Regions from separate parts of the Paenibacillus andongensis genome, predicted to be linked through region 1. Evidence: riboswitches for the same ligand, from Rfam matches in the RefSeq annotation. Region 1 holds a riboswitch; each other region holds the start of a gene.

The links. A riboswitch is a leader RNA that binds a small molecule or an ion and turns the genes downstream of it on or off. The one in region 1 is predicted to bind cyclic di-GMP.
Region 2: it holds a riboswitch for cyclic di-GMP, as region 1 does, so the genes downstream of both, NYR53_RS21760 (putative bifunctional diguanylate cyclase/phosphodiesterase) here and NYR53_RS01140 (transglutaminase-like domain-containing protein) in region 1, are expected to answer to the same signal.
Region 3: it holds a riboswitch for cyclic di-GMP, as region 1 does, so the genes downstream of both, NYR53_RS12190 (sensor domain-containing diguanylate cyclase) here and NYR53_RS01140 (transglutaminase-like domain-containing protein) in region 1, are expected to answer to the same signal.

Annotation. Positions count from the first base shown of each region.
Region 1 covers NZ_CP104467.1:251,472-257,420, forward strand. Annotated here, with positions in the region: gene NYR53_RS01130 (SdrD B-like domain-containing protein) at 1-972, opposite strand, end outside; gene NYR53_RS01135 (class D sortase) at 1,484-2,191, shown strand; cyclic di-GMP riboswitch class I at 2,277-2,364, shown strand; gene NYR53_RS01140 (transglutaminase-like domain-containing protein) at 2,377-3,183, shown strand; gene NYR53_RS01145 (collagen binding domain-containing protein) at 3,378-5,949, shown strand, end outside.
Region 2 covers NZ_CP104467.1:4,744,005-4,749,953, reverse strand. Annotated here, with positions in the region: gene NYR53_RS21765 (MFS transporter) at 1-1,267, shown strand, start outside; gene NYR53_RS21760 (putative bifunctional diguanylate cyclase/phosphodiesterase) at 1,288-3,063, opposite strand; cyclic di-GMP riboswitch class I at 3,126-3,218, opposite strand; gene NYR53_RS21755 (HAD family hydrolase) at 3,415-4,065, shown strand; gene NYR53_RS21750 (GNAT family N-acetyltransferase) at 4,089-4,529, shown strand; gene NYR53_RS21745 (electron transfer flavoprotein subunit beta/FixA family protein) at 4,863-5,699, shown strand; gene NYR53_RS21740 (electron transfer flavoprotein subunit alpha/FixB family protein) at 5,761-5,949, shown strand, end outside.
Region 3 covers NZ_CP104467.1:2,775,143-2,781,091, reverse strand. Annotated here, with positions in the region: gene NYR53_RS12195 (GxGYxYP domain-containing protein) at 1-713, opposite strand, end outside; gene NYR53_RS12190 (sensor domain-containing diguanylate cyclase) at 976-3,396, opposite strand; cyclic di-GMP riboswitch class I at 3,495-3,580, opposite strand; gene NYR53_RS12185 (adenine deaminase) at 3,850-5,562, opposite strand; gene NYR53_RS12180 (ABC transporter ATP-binding protein) at 5,584-5,949, opposite strand, start outside.

The sequences.
Region 1 (5,949 bases):
GACAGCATACTCATCATTAGTCTGGCGGGAGTCTTTGTTGATACCGTAAACGCCTGGCGTTGGAGCTGAAAGTAGGTGGGTAGCGGATGCTGTATTTGTAGTAAGAGCAGCCCCACTCAGGCTGGTACCTGCAGCGTAAACGGAATTCGTTACCGAATTGCCTACTTGAAACGTAGGACTCGGAAAGTTTAACACGACATTATAGGTGACTTCCTGTCCAGCATTTAATGTAGGAAGACTCCAGTAGACATTGCCGTACACGGAACTATAAACCCCGCCGCCAGTGGCTGAAACAAATGTAGAGCCGACAGGCAGAGTGTCGTAAATTCCAACGTTTTGAATATTTGCGCCACCAAGTGCGCTGTTCCCTTTTAGCTTAACCTGATAGGTGACATCACTGTTCAAAACAGGATCAACCGTAGGGAGGATTTTGGTTTTAGATATCGACCAGTTATCAGGATTCAGAGTTGCCGTAACTACTTGTGCAGTTGACGAAACCGAGCCGCTATTATCAGCTTTAGCTGTTGCGGTATTCTGCGCGGTGTCTCCTTGCTGAGTTACCCCTGACTTGAATTTGGTCTTCAGCTTAAGCACGCCCGTTGTACCAGCAGGTAGCGGGTTATCCATGACGAATTTAACTGTACCAGGAGTACTTAAATCGACATGATCGACATCAGCCGAGGTGTCGACGCCTACGTAGTCCAATGTATTTGGCAAAACGTCAGTGATGACCATATTCACGGCATCTTCCGTCGTACTCGGATTCGCATACTTGATCGTATACGTGATCGTTTCCCCAGGTACTGCTGATGTTTTATCTACTGTTTTTTCCAAAGACAAAGAAATAGCGGCAGACGCAACAAAATTGTAATAAGGTAATACCGCCAATGATAAAGCCATAAGCAAGAACAGCACTCTTTTAGGCAAATGCAAGAGGGTTCTGCTTCTTTTCAAACCCAATAAATGTTCCATACATTGCTCCCCCATAATCAGATAACATGAGCTGGCAATGTATTTTATTTTCAAAATATTCCAACTGCATGTCTCTTAAACAACTGTAAATCCTGATTCTTCTTCCTGGCATAAGAAATAAGTGCTATTGTTTCTGCGTTAATCTATGTATGAGGACGAACAATCCTGTAATCAGAGTAAGAAATGCCTGTGTAGTCGTGGAGATTGCTCTATTTGTCCTTCACCTCCTCGGAAAAATGATAAACTTTTACCAGTTAATGACTATAAAACGAACTATGCCAAAAAAAGAATTCTTTTTATTACACCAAATAAGACTGAACAAATTCTGAACAATTTCTTGCAAAAACGACAAAATTCTATGTTACCGAATCATTATTTGCTGTAACACCTGCTGGAAAGATAAGAAAGGAATTTACTCAAATATCTAGAATAGAAATAGGCATATTCTTAACGGAAACTTTTTCGGAATGATTGTGGTTGTATGAGATCCAAGAGAAAGGTGGTACCGCTGGTGATTAGAAAAAAGCTATCACTGTTAGTTATCGTTCTTGGGATTATCCTTTTTCTTTATCCAACGCTAAACGATCGTTATGAGAGCTATCAGCAGAACAAAATTTTGAAACAATGGCAGGAAAATCTGCAGAACATGGATCAGACAGCTTCTGACATCGAGGAGGAGACAGATACGGTGTTGGTCGTGCCTTCTTCCAGTCCCGATGTGGAAGCTCTGCCGTCAAGCGGCCAGCCAACTAGCCAGCCAAGCCCCTTGGCCGCGGAAATGAAAATGACACCGAAGCCATTAACTTTGCCGCAGAAGAATATAGAGGGTGTCCTCACTATTGATAAAATTGATTTGAAGCTCCCTATTCTGACAGATGCAACCGTGAATAATTTGAAGATTTCCGTTGCCAGTATCGCCAAAACGGGCAAAGCAGGAGCTGTTGGTAATTATGCGATTGCTGGTCATCGAAACCTGACCTACGGGAAAAATTTTAATCGATTAGATGAAGTCACCGAAGGGGATTTCATAGAAGTGAATACAGGGAGTAAAACGTATATCTACAAGGTAGTGGACAAACTGTATGTCCTCCCAGAGGATGTCTGGGTGCTGAAGGGCAACGGCAAAGATCGGGAGATTACGCTAATAACTTGCCATCCTATGGAAAATCCGACTCACCGTATTGCGATTAAGGGAATTATGGTGCAGTCTAAGGAATAAAATGTAATATTTTGTCTATTCAGAGAGACAAGCCTATGTTAAGATTGCACTATCACTATAGTGATTATAGGGATTCGGTGCGTTCCTCCGATAAAGGCAAATCTAGCGAAAACTAGAGACGCAAAACTAAAGGGCCTTCCTTAGCCGAACTAAGTTGGCAGCCAGTTACCGAAAGGGGATTTTTTGTGCTTAAGAAACCATTTATACCAGTGATCCTAGCAGTATTTCTGTTTACTTTCGCTCCGCAAGGGATATTTGCAGCTTCCAATCCATCCATGATAGATAAAGAGGCTCTGAATAAAGGAATTATATCGGTTCATTATTCAAAAGATAAAAACACCAAAGTTCTCGTTCGAATAATGAGAGAAAATATCAAATATGACTACACCTTCGAAGAAGGGGATCAGTACCCTTTGCAGCTGGGAAACGGACCGTATAAAGTGCTGATTGGCGAGTCCATAGGAGCTAATAAATATAAAGTTGTTGCGCAAGAACAAATAGATTTAGAAATGGAAGACGAGAATGCCGTATTTCTGCAGTCCATTCCGTTGATCGATTGGAACGATGAATCGAAGGCGGTCGTTGAAGCTAAGCAATTAGTTGGAGATAAAGACAAAGATATCGACAAAATAAGGGCCATTTATGGATATATCACGACACATTTTCAGTATGATTATGAGAAGGCCCAAACTGTAGCAGATAGTTACGTGCCTAATCTGGATACGGCCTACGAAGCGTCGGGCGGAATTTGTTATGACTTTGCAGCTACTTTTGCGGCAATGGCAAGAAGCGAGGGAATTCCAACACGTCTGGTTATGGGATATGAAAGCCATGCGCCAAATACTTATCATGCGTGGAATCAAGTTTTCCTAAAGGAAAGTAAGGAATGGGTGACGATCGACACCACGTATGACGCTATACATATACAAGCTGGTGAAACAATAGATATTATAAAAAACGATCATAATTATCAAATTTCCAAAATATATTAGAAGAAATGATGAAACCTGTACTCAACGGAGTACAGGTTTTTTTGTGCTTCCCATGTGAAAAACAATAAATTCCAATATTTACAATACATCTTGTATCATATATCATTGATAATGATACATTTTGTTTCAAAGTCATAGGAGGTAGCACACATAAATAATCTCTATAAACATTGATCCATGAATGGAGGTATGAAATGATGTTGAAGAAAAAAACGAGTGCACTGCTGATTACTTTATTAATTTTTATGCAGAGTATTTACGGGATTGGCTTTATTACTAAGGCCAGTGCGAACACGATTTCAAACAATATTCTTGACAGCGTGACGATGGCTGTATATGACAGCGCAGGTCAAGTCGTGACCGGCAATGTTTATGAGCCAAACTCCACAGTGCAGCTAGACTATACATGGTCGCTGCCAAACGGTCATGGGTACCATAGTGGTGATACGTTTACATTCACTCTGCCGCAGCAATTTTTGCTTTTCAACAATATCAGCGGTGGTTTGGTCATGGGGCAGAATCAGTTAGGGACTTTCCATGTTGATCAAGCTAGTCATCAAGTGCTGATCACCTTTAACAACTACATCGAAAGCCATGACAATATACATGGTACGCTCACTTTCCGAACACAGTTAGATATAAGTAAACTTACGGAAAGCACAACGGTAACGATTACAATTCCGATTCAATCTGGTGATCAGATTTTCACTCTTCATCTTAGACCTTCGGTCACTTCCACAATCGAAAAAAGAGGCGTACCCTCTGGATTTAACCCGAAAGATATTCATTGGACCGTCGATGTGAATAAGACGCTGGATTCTGTTGAGAACGCAGAGATGACGGACCCAATCCCAGCAGGTCTATCTGTTCCTGTTACGGTAGCCGTCTATGAGTTAGGGGTCAAATTAGATGGAAGTGTCGTACAAGGGGCGTTGGTGGATGGCAGTAAATATATAGTAAATATAACAGGAGCCAATCTTTCTGTTCGATTCACGGAATCTCCTATTCATATGGCTTATCGCATTCAATATACGACGCCAATAACCGATTTTGACAAAGCAACCTTTGTGAATACGGCAACGTTCGGGGGAAGTAATAAAAACCCTGTTCAGGCCTCTGCGACAGTCCATGTAACGCGTGGCAGCTCTTTAGATAAAATAGCCGAAAGCTATAGTCCCATTACGCAGATTATTAATTGGGGAATCAAATATAATTATAATGAGAGGACAATTGCCCAGTCAGCAGCATTCCTAAAAGATTTATTCAATGATACACAAGAAATAGTTGCAGGATCCCTTCATATTTATCCCGTAACGTTTAATTCAAGTGGTAATGAGACACTGGGAAGTGAATTGCCGAGTGGGGAGTATACCGTGACAACGGAAGCAGCTGCTGGCAAGAAAGGATTTAAACTGCAATTTAATCATAGTGTTTCTTCGGCATTTAAAATTAATTATCAGACCAAGGCAAGTAATCCGGTTTTGAAAAATGCGATCATAACGAATAGCGTTACGTCCGGCAGCGGAGAAAGTGATTCCGCATCACGGCCTATTGAACAGGGGGCTGTTTACAAGTATCCTGGAACCGCAGATTACACGGCCAAAACCGTATCTTGGCTTATTATCATGAACAGAGACAGTCAGATAATGAAGAATATGATTGTGACCGATACTTTTTCAAATAAAGGATTGCGTGTTATACCCAGTTCGATAGTTATTAAAAAAGGAAACGCGGTCTTACCGTCGACGGATTATATTCTCAATAGTGTCGAAGATGAAGGGTTCACAGTGAAATTCAAGAATACGATCTCAGAACCTATTTCGATTACTTACACAACATTCTTTAATGTAGATTTGATCAGCCCACCAGGTAATGCTAATTTCATTAATTCAGCTAAGGTGGATTGGGTCGATAGCGCTGAGGCAGTAAAGTCGCAAACGGCAACAGCAACATTTATCCCAAGAGATGAAGTGAAGAACAATGGGCTTAAATACGGTGCTTACAACGCTATTACCAAAGAAGTCACATGGACAGTGGGAGTCAACTATAACGGAAAAACTCTTACAAATGCTAGTGTTCAAGATACGTTAGAATCCAATCAAAAGTTTACCAAGGATTCGTTAAAAGTATATAAGATGAACATTCCGCAAAATGGTGTCCCTCTAGCCCCAACTCCAGCAGATGAAATAGACCTCTCGAAATATAAATACACAGTGGATAGCCAAAACAAGCTAGTTCTTCTTTTTCAACAAGCCATTTCAGAACCTTATTACATCGTTTTTAAAACGAGTCTGCAAGGTCAACTGATTAACAGCATGGTTACTAATACGGCTAGAGCATTCAATGGAACTGAGCCAGTTACCAACAATCTTAATGCAACCCTGCCTATTCCTAAGGGTGGAGAATACGTAAGTAAAAGCGGATGGCAAAGCGGAGATAAAATAAACTGGTCAGTCCAAATTAATTATGGCCAATCTACGTTAAACGATGCGAAAATCATCGATACACCGTCAATCAATCAACAATTATTGCTGGATTCATTCCATTTGTTTGCTACGACCGTGACTAGTAACGGGAATGTCCTGAAGGGATCAGAATTAACGAAGGGCGTGGACTACACACTAGTTATTAAAACGGATAATCAAGGTAAGCAAACATTTGAATTGAGTTTCGTCAAACAGATATCAACTGCGTATATTTTAGAATATCAATCTTTAATTATGGCTAACAATGGCGAAACGGTTTCCAATAAAATCAGTCTCAGCG
Region 2 (5,949 bases), 3.1 Mb from region 1:
CACGATTGCGAATACCACCATGCCGATTATTGTGAAAGAAATTGGCGGCAATGACTTGTACGCATGGGCATTTACCTCTTATATGGTTCTTTCAACTGTATTAGCACCATTAGCAGGCAGATTATCTGACCTATTTGGGCGGAAACGGATTTTTGCAGCGGGTATACTATTGTTTCTTTTTGGATCTGTGCTCTGCGGTCTATCTCAGAACATGCTGCAGCTGATCTTATTCAGAGCGATACAAGGGATTGGTGCAGGGGTGATGATGCCTTTTCCTGCCATCATTGCGGGAGATATTTATCCGGTTGAGCAGCGAGGTAAAGTACAAGCTTATTTCACAGGGATGTGGGGCTTATCTGCCATATTAGCACCTCTACTGGGGACGTTCTTCGTAACCTACCTGAGTTGGCGGTGGATTTTTTTCGTGAATATACCGGTATGTATCGTTTCACTTCTTACCTTACAGCCGTATAAGGAAGTGTATCAACCAAAGAAAGCAGTGGTCGATTATGGCGGAGCAATTTTGTTTGCTTGTGGTATATCCTTTTTGCTGCTTACTACAGCAGTTGAGCATTATAGTTACATGTATGGCGCGCTAGGAGGCCTATGTATGATTGCTTTCTTTTTATATGAAAGGAAGCATCCTGCGCCGTTCGTTCCCTTAAATCTGCTGCGCAATCGCCCGGTGGCCATTATGATTGCAAGCTCATTTCTCAGCTGCGCGGCTCTCTTTGGGGCTTCCAGCTTCATACCTCTCTTCTTGCAAAATCAAGGCTACTCGTTGTTTGTCAGCGGTATTGCACTTCTGAGTACATCCATGGGGTGGATGGCTGTTGCTGTACCAGGTGGAAAATGGGTGCTTCGATATGGCTATAAACGGCTTTTAGTCATAGGTAATATGATACTCGTCATTACAGCCGCCTTATTTTATTTCATTCACGAGGGTACTCCTTTTTGGTACACGTTTAGCGCACTAACAATGCTTGGTCTTGCCTATGGTTTGATCTTCACCATTACTACAATCGGTTCACAGCAGCTTGTAGAAGCGCACCAGAAGGGGATTTCCACTTCACTGCAACTCTTTGCACGGAATATTGGGACAGCGGTCAGCGTAACGATTATGGGGGCAATCCTTACTAAATCCATCATCTTTTATACGGGTATTCATGGTATGTTCGTGTTTGGACTTGTGGCAAGCTTACTTTCATTAGCCATGCCGTTTGCTATTCGTTCAGTGTCCAATCTGAAAAGCCAGAAGGCGAAGTAGTCTACGTCTTCTGGCTTTATTCATAAAGCACCAGCATTTGCATCATGGATAACAAAACTCGTTTCAAATAGCTGGGCAGTAAGTGGAACTGAGAATAAATATCCTTGGATATTTTGACAGCCACATTTCTCTAGAAAAGAGAGCTGTTCATTAGTTTCTACACCTACCGCAAGGACACTCAAGTTTAAACGATGTGACATGGCCATAATAGCTTCAATGATAGAAGATGAGGATGTGGCGGTGGAAATGTCTTGTACAATCGATTTATCAATTTTCAACGTATCGACAGGAGATTTATGTAAATAACTTAATGAAGAATAACCAACTCCAAAATCATTGACAGTGATTTTAACCCCCTCGCGCTTTAAAGCATAAAGCTTTTCCATGATGCTGAGGCTATTATGCATTGATACGCTTTCGGTAATTTCAATTTCTAAGTACTGTGTTTCTAGCTCATTTTGATGCAGAATATCGAGAATCATTGTCACCAAATCTTCTTGATGAAACTGGACAGTAGAGACATTGACTGCAATAGGAACAGGCTCCATCCCCGCAGCTTGCCATTTTTTCATTTGTAAGCAGGCTGTTTGTAAAACCCATTTCCCTATGGCAATAATTTGTCCGGATTCCTCAGCAATTGGAACAAATTCCTTCGGCGAGACGCTTCCTAACTCATGGCTTTCCCACCGTAGTAAAGCTTCTACCCCGATTATTTTTCCGGTAGGAAGATGGAATTTGGGCTGGTACATCAGATAGAGCTCATTATGTTCGATGGCCGTTCGGAGGGATTGTTCACATGTACTTCTCCTCGAAAAAATGACACTCATTTCCTGTTCATAAAACTGATAATGGTTTCCTCCACGTTCTTTGGCCAGATACATCGCTTGATCGGCATTTTTCAGTAAAACCTCCGGATCTTCTCCATCGATCGGATACAATGAGATACCAATACTGGTTGAAACAAAAACATTGCGTCCGTCTATTTGGAAAGGTGCTTCCAATTGCTGAATGATTTTCTCCGCTTGCACTGCTGCTGACATCCTATTTCCGAATGGGTACAGAATCACAAATTCATCGCCGCTGAGTCTAGAGACAATGCTTTGTGAAATTAAGTTTTCCGAGAGAAGTAGGGAGAACTTTTGCAAAACTAGATCTCCTAAGTGATGGCCTAAGGTGTCATTGATGAGTTTAAACCGATTTACATCAAGGAAGAGTAGAGCTAAGCTCTGATTATGTTTTTTGGCATTGCTTAACGCATCTTGGAAAAGCTGGTTGAATTGGTTGCGATTCGGCAAGCCTGTCAGCAAATCAAAGTAGGCTAGCTGATGTATCATTTCCTCGGACTTCTTTTTTTCAGTCAGATCACGTAGATAAGCTGTATAGATATCCTTTCCTTTATACGGAGTGTACGTAATCGTTATTTCCGCCGGAAATACACTGCCGTCCGATCGATATGCTTTTAATTCGATTCGCTTACCGATCATCGTTTCGTCTTTCGCCGTGAATAGCAGATTTAAGAAGGTGGTCTCCTGGCCATCTTTTTCAAAAAGAAAATCGATTAACGTAAGCCCTAGCGCTTCTTCTCGTTCGTAACCAAAGATGGCTTCTGCCGCAGGATTAAATGCAATGATTCTCCCACTTGTATTAAACATCATGATACAATCGATAGCAGACTCTAAAATAGAAGCTTGGAGTGCAGTTTTGTTAGTAAAAGATAAGTAAATAGCAGTTATTGAAATAATGAACGTTAGCAGCATGAGGTAAATAGGAAAATTATCTATTAGCATATGATGCATGAATCGACCTCATTTCGTATAAATAAAAAAGTCCATCCCGAATGAAAGGATGAACTCCTTGACTCGGTAACCTGTCGTCCATAGCATCCCAATTAGGGATGCCTTAGGTCATGGCTTTGCGTCGCATTGTTTCCAATGGTTTGCTTTTGACGATTCTATATATGTAGTTCAAAAGGCACTAGTTAATGATGTATTAAGCCTATATACCAGTTAATACGACTCATTATAATTAGTTAAAAATGACGTGTCTATAGCGGTAATTAGCGAATCATGTCGAATTCTACTAAAAATAATTTATAATACTAATTTCTCAAATTTTCTGTAGTTCTAGAGATGGATAGGTGAGGTTCAATGATGAAATCAAGCCAAGTTCGAGGCATTATTTTTGACATGGATAATACACTGCTGAGGTCTAGAATTAATTTCCAAATGATGAAAAAGCAAGTGGCGGACTACCTTATTGAACATGATCTATTGCCGGTTAGCTTTCCGTTTCAAGAACATACAACATCAACCATGATTGCGTATGTGAAAGCGAAGGGGATGCCTGAAGAGTCCTATACCGAAGTGATGAAAATGGTCGTTGAGCACGAACTAATCGGCATGGAGGGCGCAGGACTGGAGTCCGATGTTTCTGAGCTTTTGAATGTTTTAATGAAGGGTTATGTCCTGGTTATTGTGACAAACAATTCTTATAAGGCAGCGGTTCATGCGCTGGAAACGACTGGAATTCGTCCATACTTTGATTTGGTTATCGGAAGAGAGCAGATGGAAGACATGAAACCATCGCCTTCCGGATACTTAGCTGCAAAGCAGCATTTTCCACAAATTCTTGAGAGCGAATGGATATCCATCGGAGATTCGTGGATAGATGGCAGAGCATCCATAGATGCTGGGATCCCCTTTATCAGCTATGGGCCTAACGGGCACTTGATGGAGGAGAAGGGGATTACCCCTATAGCGAATATTGACAGCTTGCTTAAGTTGTTAGATTATGTGTAGATAATGATTAATGAAAGTAGTGAATGAAGATGTTAGTGAATGTGAAATCTCGACTAAACGAAAACGAAATACAAGAACTGCTTAGTTACAGTGTTTTTCCCGATCCAGAGGCGCTGCAGCCTGTTCTTGAGCGTTATGAAAATGATGCTAATCTGTGGTTATTTGGGTATGAATCCGAAGGTATCATGGTGGGCATCATCGGCTTTGAACTTAGTAATAATCAGGAGATGACGATCACTCATCTTGCCGTTGAACCGGAGAGCAGAGGGGTAGGCTTTGGGCGAGGGATTATCCTTGAAATTATTGAAGATATGAGTCCCATTCGAATCGTGGCTGAAACCGATGAAGAAAGTGTCCAGTTCTATAGAAATATTGGATTCGTTATTCGAAGCTTAGGGGAGAAATATCCCGGTGTAGAGCGTTTCTTATGTACGTATGAGGTAGAAGAAGCGGAAGAAGATTAATAATGTCGGGCCCGCTACTTTAGTGGAACTAGAATTCGTTATTTTTGGAAATTGAAATTGGAAAAAAGGATCTTAGTCGCGACTCGCGGCTCAGATCCTTTTTTTTGTGTTCCGATCAAGATCGGTAAGATTTCATTCGAGCCTTGGACGAAAGTAAGAGTCATGTTAGGAAGCTTTTCGCATATATTGTTGTAGATTATTAACTTTATACAAGTGCTTTGAAAGCGATTTCGATTCGTCATTTTAAGTGACGAAATTCACAATGCTGACAAGCCCAGATCCGTTAGCTGTCGAATGTGCAAGCAAGTTCCTAAGAAATAGGAGGGTGCAGAGATGCTGCATATTGTCGTTTGTATCAAGCAGGTACCTGACTCTAGAGAAATTCGCATTGACCCGAAAAATAATACGTTAATTCGCCAAGGTGTCCCAAGTATCGTGAACTTCTATGATATGCATGGGCTGGAAGAGGCGCTCCGTATTAAAGATGAACAAGGTGCGAGGATTACAGTGGTAACAATGGGGCCGCCACCTGCGGAGAAAGGGTTAAAGGAGTGCATCTCCCTTGGCGCTGACGATGCTGTATTAGTGACGGACCGCGGCTTCGCAGGTGCGGACACGCTGGCGACATCGTACGTTGTTGCCCGAACCATCCGTAAAATTGCCGAAACGTGGGGACCGGTGGACATCGTTTTTTGCGGCAAACAAACGCTGGACGGCGACACGGGGCAGGTTGGGCCTGGCGTCGCATGCCGATTGGATTTGGAACAGCTTACTTATGTAAACAAAGTTGCCAGTGTGGATGAAAAGCGGCGGAAAGTTCGTGTTCATCGGCTATTGGAAGATGGCATTGAAGTCGTTGAGACAAGCATGCCGGTGCTGATCACGGCGCTGAAGGAACTGAATAAGGTGAGACGAGCATCGCTGCCTGGCATGATTCGGGCTGCGCGTTATAAGCCGACGGTTTGGACGACAGCTGATTTCCCGGATCTTGAAAAAGCGAAAATCGGGCTAAAAGGCTCACCCACGATCGTTGCCAAAACATGGGTGCCGGAGGTAAGAGCGGTTAAAACGCATATGATCGCGTTTGATTCGCCAGAGGCAGCGGCTGCTCAGCTAGCTGATCAGCTCATGACGAAGGAGATGCAGACTTTGTTGGACTGGTCTTCGTGACAATAAAGCATGTGCACGACCTAAACTCAGAATCACCGGTACGGGAATGGAGGAAGTCACGATGTCAAATGAACAATCACTAGACCAGCCTGAAGTGTCGATGCCCGATTGGTCGGCTTATCGGGGGGTATTGATCGTTGTGGAGCAGCGAGATGGAGCTGCGAAGAAGGTTTCCTGGCAGCTGCTAGGCGAAGGCAAAAAGCTGGCCGCGAAGCTTGACGCGCCGCTCATGGCGCTCGTCATCGGCGAG
Region 3 (5,949 bases), 2.5 Mb from region 1:
GCGCTGTTCCCATCATAGAAGGTGAAAGCGTTAGCCATTACAGCGTAATCTCGCAGTTTGCCGCCCATACCGGACGCCAATTCTTCGCTCGTTTCCCCTTTTTGCTCAATCAAGGTGCGATGGTTGAGCTTATTCCAATAGTTTTGCTTGACCCAAGCTTCATCCTTTGTCGAGAGATCCATCAATTGCTTATTGCCTTTGGCTTGTTTGACATCGCCTTTTTCAATTAAGATGGCCTGTTTCAAATGGGCTAGTGATGTAGCTGCATTGATGGAGCTGTTCCCCTTTTCCCATAGTAAATAGCCGTCGAACTGCTTCTTGAACTCCTTCACGAGCTTCCAAGGATCACGGATAAATTCCGTTTTCACCCCGTATTTTTGGACCAAATCGTCCAGCCACTTCTTGTAATTCCCGGAATCGGGCAGTATGTATATTTGATCGGAAGACTTATTGGCGAGCAGCCCTTGCAGCGAAGCGATCATAACACTTTCCGTTTCCGACATATCGCCCAAACGGATCACGTAAAGCTTTTTGGCTTTAACAGCAGCCTTTACGTAGTTAGCGTCCGATTGCAGCGAACCGCTTTGAGAAAGCGTTGTTTCATCATCCGATTCAAATTCATTAGCTGCAGCGGATGAAGACAGAGGTGTTCCTAAGAGTGACATGACAATTGAAAAGCATACAAACAAGGCAAATAGACCGTTTTTTCTCATTGTAAACCTCCTCATGATTTAAATGTAGGACTGGATTGACTTGCTATTTGAATTATACATTTTAATATCAACATATTCTACATGTCATTTAGATCATTTAGCTTGTTATGGTCGCGTCATTGGGGTCATGATTCGACATATTAAACTCCATTTAGACTGACAGGCTGGGCCTCAGATCCTATGCGATCGATGGTTATCCATGAACGAAAAAAAGCCAAGCCAGGTTCTGCTCAGCATCCCTGACTCAGCTTATTCAATTGATCTAATGTAATTTTGTTTCGGGTACCTGAAGCAAATCAGAGCCATTCAACATCTCAATAATCCTGCTAGCCGGCACCGGTTTACTGATGAGAAATCCTTGAATCTGATCGCACCGGTATGTTTGGAGAATACGAAGCTGCTCCGGCAGCTCAACTCCCTCCGCCACTACGGATAGCTGCAGCCGATGAGCCATTTCGATCAACGACGATACAACAACTTGGCTTCTAATGTTATCTGCCAGTTGATCGATCAACGTTTTATCAATTTTCATACATTGTATGGGAAGCTGACATACATATTTCATTGAAGAGTAGCCTGCTCCAAAATCGTCAATGGAAATCATAAAACCTAGATTACGTAATTCGATCAATATGTTGATCACTTCTTCAAAGTTTTCGATCGCAAAGCTTTCCGTCACTTCCAGCTCGAAATGGCAGGGATCAACCTCTTCTTCTGCGAATACCCCGCGAATTCGTTCAACAAAGTTTGGCCGCAGCAGTTGGGCGCCTGAAATATTAATAGCAACGATAAGAGGCATGTCCGCTGATTGCTTTCGCCATGCGTTGAATTGCCTGCATGCTGATCGCATGACCCATTCACCTATCTCATTAATGATTCCGGAATACTCAGCAATGGGAATAAATTCATAAGGAGATACATGTCCAAGTTGTCTGTTCGTCCACCTAAGCAGTGCTTCCACCCCAACCATTTTATTTCGTGCCAAATCCAATTTTGGTTGGTAATGAAGCGTAAGCTCGTCGTTGTCAATCGCACACTTCAAGTATTGCTCTAAAAGCATTCTTCTGGTCCGAATCGCTTCAATCGATTCCGAATACAAACGGTAATTATTTTTTCCGGATTCTTTGACATCCAGCATAGCCATATCAGAATGATGCAACAAGCTTTCCGAATCCTTTCCATGATCAGGATACAGACTAATTCCGATACTGGCTGAAATCGTGGCACGATAGCCATCTAGATCGTAAGGCACATTAATCGTCTCTTTGATGACCTTTGCCAGGTGTTCAATTGGCTTGGAATCATGAACGTCATGGGAAACGATGCAAAACTCATCGCCCCCCAAGCGGCAAAGGAATTCGCCCTCCTTCATACAAAGCCGTAATCTCTCGGCAATCTCGATCAGCAGCAAGTCTCCCCTATGATGTCCCATCGTATCGTTGATCAGCTTAAAGCGATCCAAGTCGATGAAGATTATGGCAAAGCGGAATGGAAGCTGATGGTTTTGTGAAATGATTTTCTCCAGATACTCGAAAAAAGCTCTTCGATTGTTGAGACCGGTCAAATTATCATGATTTGCTTGATAATGAATTTCGTTCTGCGATTGCTCCAGCGACATCATCATGTGGTTAAACGAATTCTCGAGCTGGGTAATCTCATCTTTGCCGGATTCCTGAATGCGAATCGAAAAATCTTGTTTGGTTTTGATCACATTCATCCCAAAGATCGTGCGGTTCAATCTAGCAAATATCGTCCGCTGAAGGACGCAGCTAATAATGATAAAGAATACCAGTCCGGAAAGCCCAAAATAGAACAAGTAAAATAAGATACTTCTTTGAGCTTCCTTATATAATTCTCTCGGTTTCACGAATTTCAAGAGAACGGCGGGTTTATTATTGACGTCTGTTAGCAGCGAAAAGCTTGTGATCGTCGATTTATCAGACTCGGTCCAAAACGGCAGCGCGCGGTTTTTGGGACCCATTATGGTTGTAGCTTGAAGAGGAGGTGTAAAAGATGGATCCACAATAGATATACTTAAAGGCAAGTCCGTTTTTTCAGAAATATACTGAATGTAATTCGAGTCTAAGAAACGCGCAAAAACCAAGGTTCCGTGAATGGGTCCTTCATTGTTGCTCGTTAGAATTGGGTATGAAGTTGCGATTACCGGTTGCTTATCAACAAGCAATAACCCCATCTTCCGGGAAGAAGCGTCCGACTGTTCAAGGAAGGAAGCATATTCAGTCTGTAAGGTATGTATGAATGTACTTGGATAGCCGAGTGGGCTGTTATTGCCATAATCATAGGCTTTACCGAAGTAAACTTGCTTTCCGTTGTTCATCAGAAGCGTTATATTAAGACGACTTGACATAAACAAGGAATCGGTATAATTGACTGTGAGATAAGGATCGTTATTAGCAGGAATCGTCGGCCTATCGATAAAGTTGTATGTATCATCCCAACCAGCATAATTAATCGCAATTGCACCTAAATTTGTATACTCATCAAAATAAGAAAGAAGGTTTTGTTTCATGTTTTCACGCAAACTTTCAAGCTCCATCTGCTCATAATTGCGCAGAAGAGCCCTCTCTGAAATCACGTATAGAAGTGAAAGCATGCAAAGCGTGGTTAACCCTACGTAGATGATGATTTTCCGGCGAAGCGACATGGCAACATCAACCTCCAATGATGAATTTCTTTGTGCAATAGTCTTTAGGTTGAATAGCTGCCTATGATCTCCGTTCAAAAAAACCACATCAACTTAAGAGAGATGTGGTTTTCTTTTACAGCAACTGGCTGGCGTGGCGCATTGCCCTATAGCCCCTTTAGTTTTGCGTCCCCGGATTTCTGCGGGTTTGCCTTTAACGGTATTCTTATATGTATTTGTATTTATCTCATTTGATTATAATGGACTATAAATAACAACACAATATATAGTTCTAAAGTATTATAAAAACAGCCCACAATTACTGCGAAAGTGCAGATATTTTTTCTAAAACCGTTTGAAAAATGGAAAAGCCTGCCATTATGCAGGTTTACCTCAAAAAAAAGAGGCTTTCCTCAAGTAGATTTATCTACTTTTTAGATCAGCCCCTTATTCCATGAGTTCCATTAGCCTCCACCTTGAATCGGCGAAAGCTCAGCTGTGTATGATTAAAGGCACAACTTTCCCTTCATTTACATCAATTAAACCGTAATCCGTTATTTTCAACGCAGGACTAACGGGTAAAGAATGCGTGCTGATGGACATAATCGGGTTATAATGGCAGTAGCCTAACGATTCCATGGCCTTGCGCAGCTGCTCAACTTCCTTGGCGACTTGCTCCAAAGGGACTTCCGTTAAAATACCGCCGACAGGCAGCTCAAGATTAGCGATCACCTCGCCATTCTCAACTACGCTGAAGCCCCCTTGATTCTTGATGACCTCATTAGCAGCGATCATCATATCGACTGGATTATGCCCCACAACAAGCATGTTATGGTTATCGTGAGAATACGTCGTTGCTATGGCTCCACGCTTGATCGTATCCCCGCCGATTAAACCATAAGCGCGATTCCCGTTTTTCCCGTAGCGTTCAAACGTAGCAATGAGTCCATAGCCGCTCTCCGACCAGTTAAGCTTTCCTTGACGAACATCTACATCGACCTGATGCTCTTCTGTAAACGTGGAGCCATCCTTCACCATCATGGTTCGGCAGGCATACCGGCCATCCGCTGCTTCTGTGTTCACGGTGAAGTCCGCTTCTGTTAAAGGCGACATATGAACGCTTTGATAGTAGTGTGCTGGAAAGGCTGGTGCATGGACAGTTGGCTTGTATGGCTCGCGAGCATCATAGACCTTGCGGCCATGCTTGTATACTTGATCGATTGTCAGCTGCTCCAGATCGGAGATCAGTTGAAAATCACCAATTTTACCGGGCGCAATTACGCCGCGATCATACATCCGCATTCTTTTGGCTGGCGAAAGCGTACTGGCATAAATCGCCTGCTCAGGCTTCATGCCCATGCCTATCGCTTTGCGAACAAGGTGATTCAAGTGCCCTCGACGCTCAAAGGAATCAGCCATCACATCATCGGTAACAAAGCAAAAGTGCTCAGATACCTCATGCTCCATCAAATACGCCATCACTTCAGGCGTCATCGATTTTTCTTGAATTTCAATAAACATCCCTGCAGCGATCCGAGCTTCCATCCCCTCGATCGATTGATGCGTGTGATCGGAATCTACACCGCTATAGATCATTCGATGCAAGTCCAGATCCAATAATTTCGGCACGTGTCCTTCAATAATGAGGTGAGGATAATGAGTGCGGATATGATTTAAGATGTGGTTCGTTTTGCAATCAGGATCTGTTATCACATCTACGTAGTTCATGATTTCGCCTAAACAAATGATGCGTTCTGTACGAAGCAGCTCGTCCAAATCCTCGATTTCAATCGCGCCTCCGGTCGTTTCCATTGAAGTGGCAGGAACCGAGCTCGGGATGGCATAAAACATGTCAGCAACACAATGCTTGCTAGCTTTAATGAATTCCTTCACCCCGTCAAGTCCGAAGACGTTGGCGATCTCATGAGGTTCTGGAACGATGGTTGTAACACCGTTACGAATGAGTCCGTAAGAGAACGTCTCCGGCGTGACCATCGTGCTTTCGATATGCAAATGGATATCAATAAGGCCGGGAATCATATAACGTCCTTGTCCGTCCAAGTGCTCAGCCGCTTCGAAGCTATCGGCAGCCCGTCCTCCGATATATAGAAACCTTCCATCCAAGATCGCCGCATTGCCTTGGATGAATGTTTTAAAATAACTATTATAAATTCGGACATTTTCAATCAGTAAATCTACACGCATCTGCCTTCGCCTCCAGGTACATTACTCCACTAGAACTAATTTCTCGCTAGGAAAAAGAAGCCGGACCTCTTGACCATTCTGGTAAGGAAGTTCCATTTCTTTATTCACTGTGAAATTCCCCAGCTCCGTCTCGACAACGTATTGATAGCTTCTTCCAAGGAAAGTACTGACTTTGACACGACCTGTCAAACGATTCGTTCCTGCCTCAATTTCATCAGGCATGCCAATCACAACATCATCCGGACGAATAGCGCCTTGCTTGCCCACCTGTTCTCCTTTACTGGCATGCTTCGTAACGGCGAACATATAGTCTTTCACCTTCAACGCAATCTCTTCATTTCCATCGAACCTTGAATCGAAGGTAATAAAATTCGTAAATCCAATAAA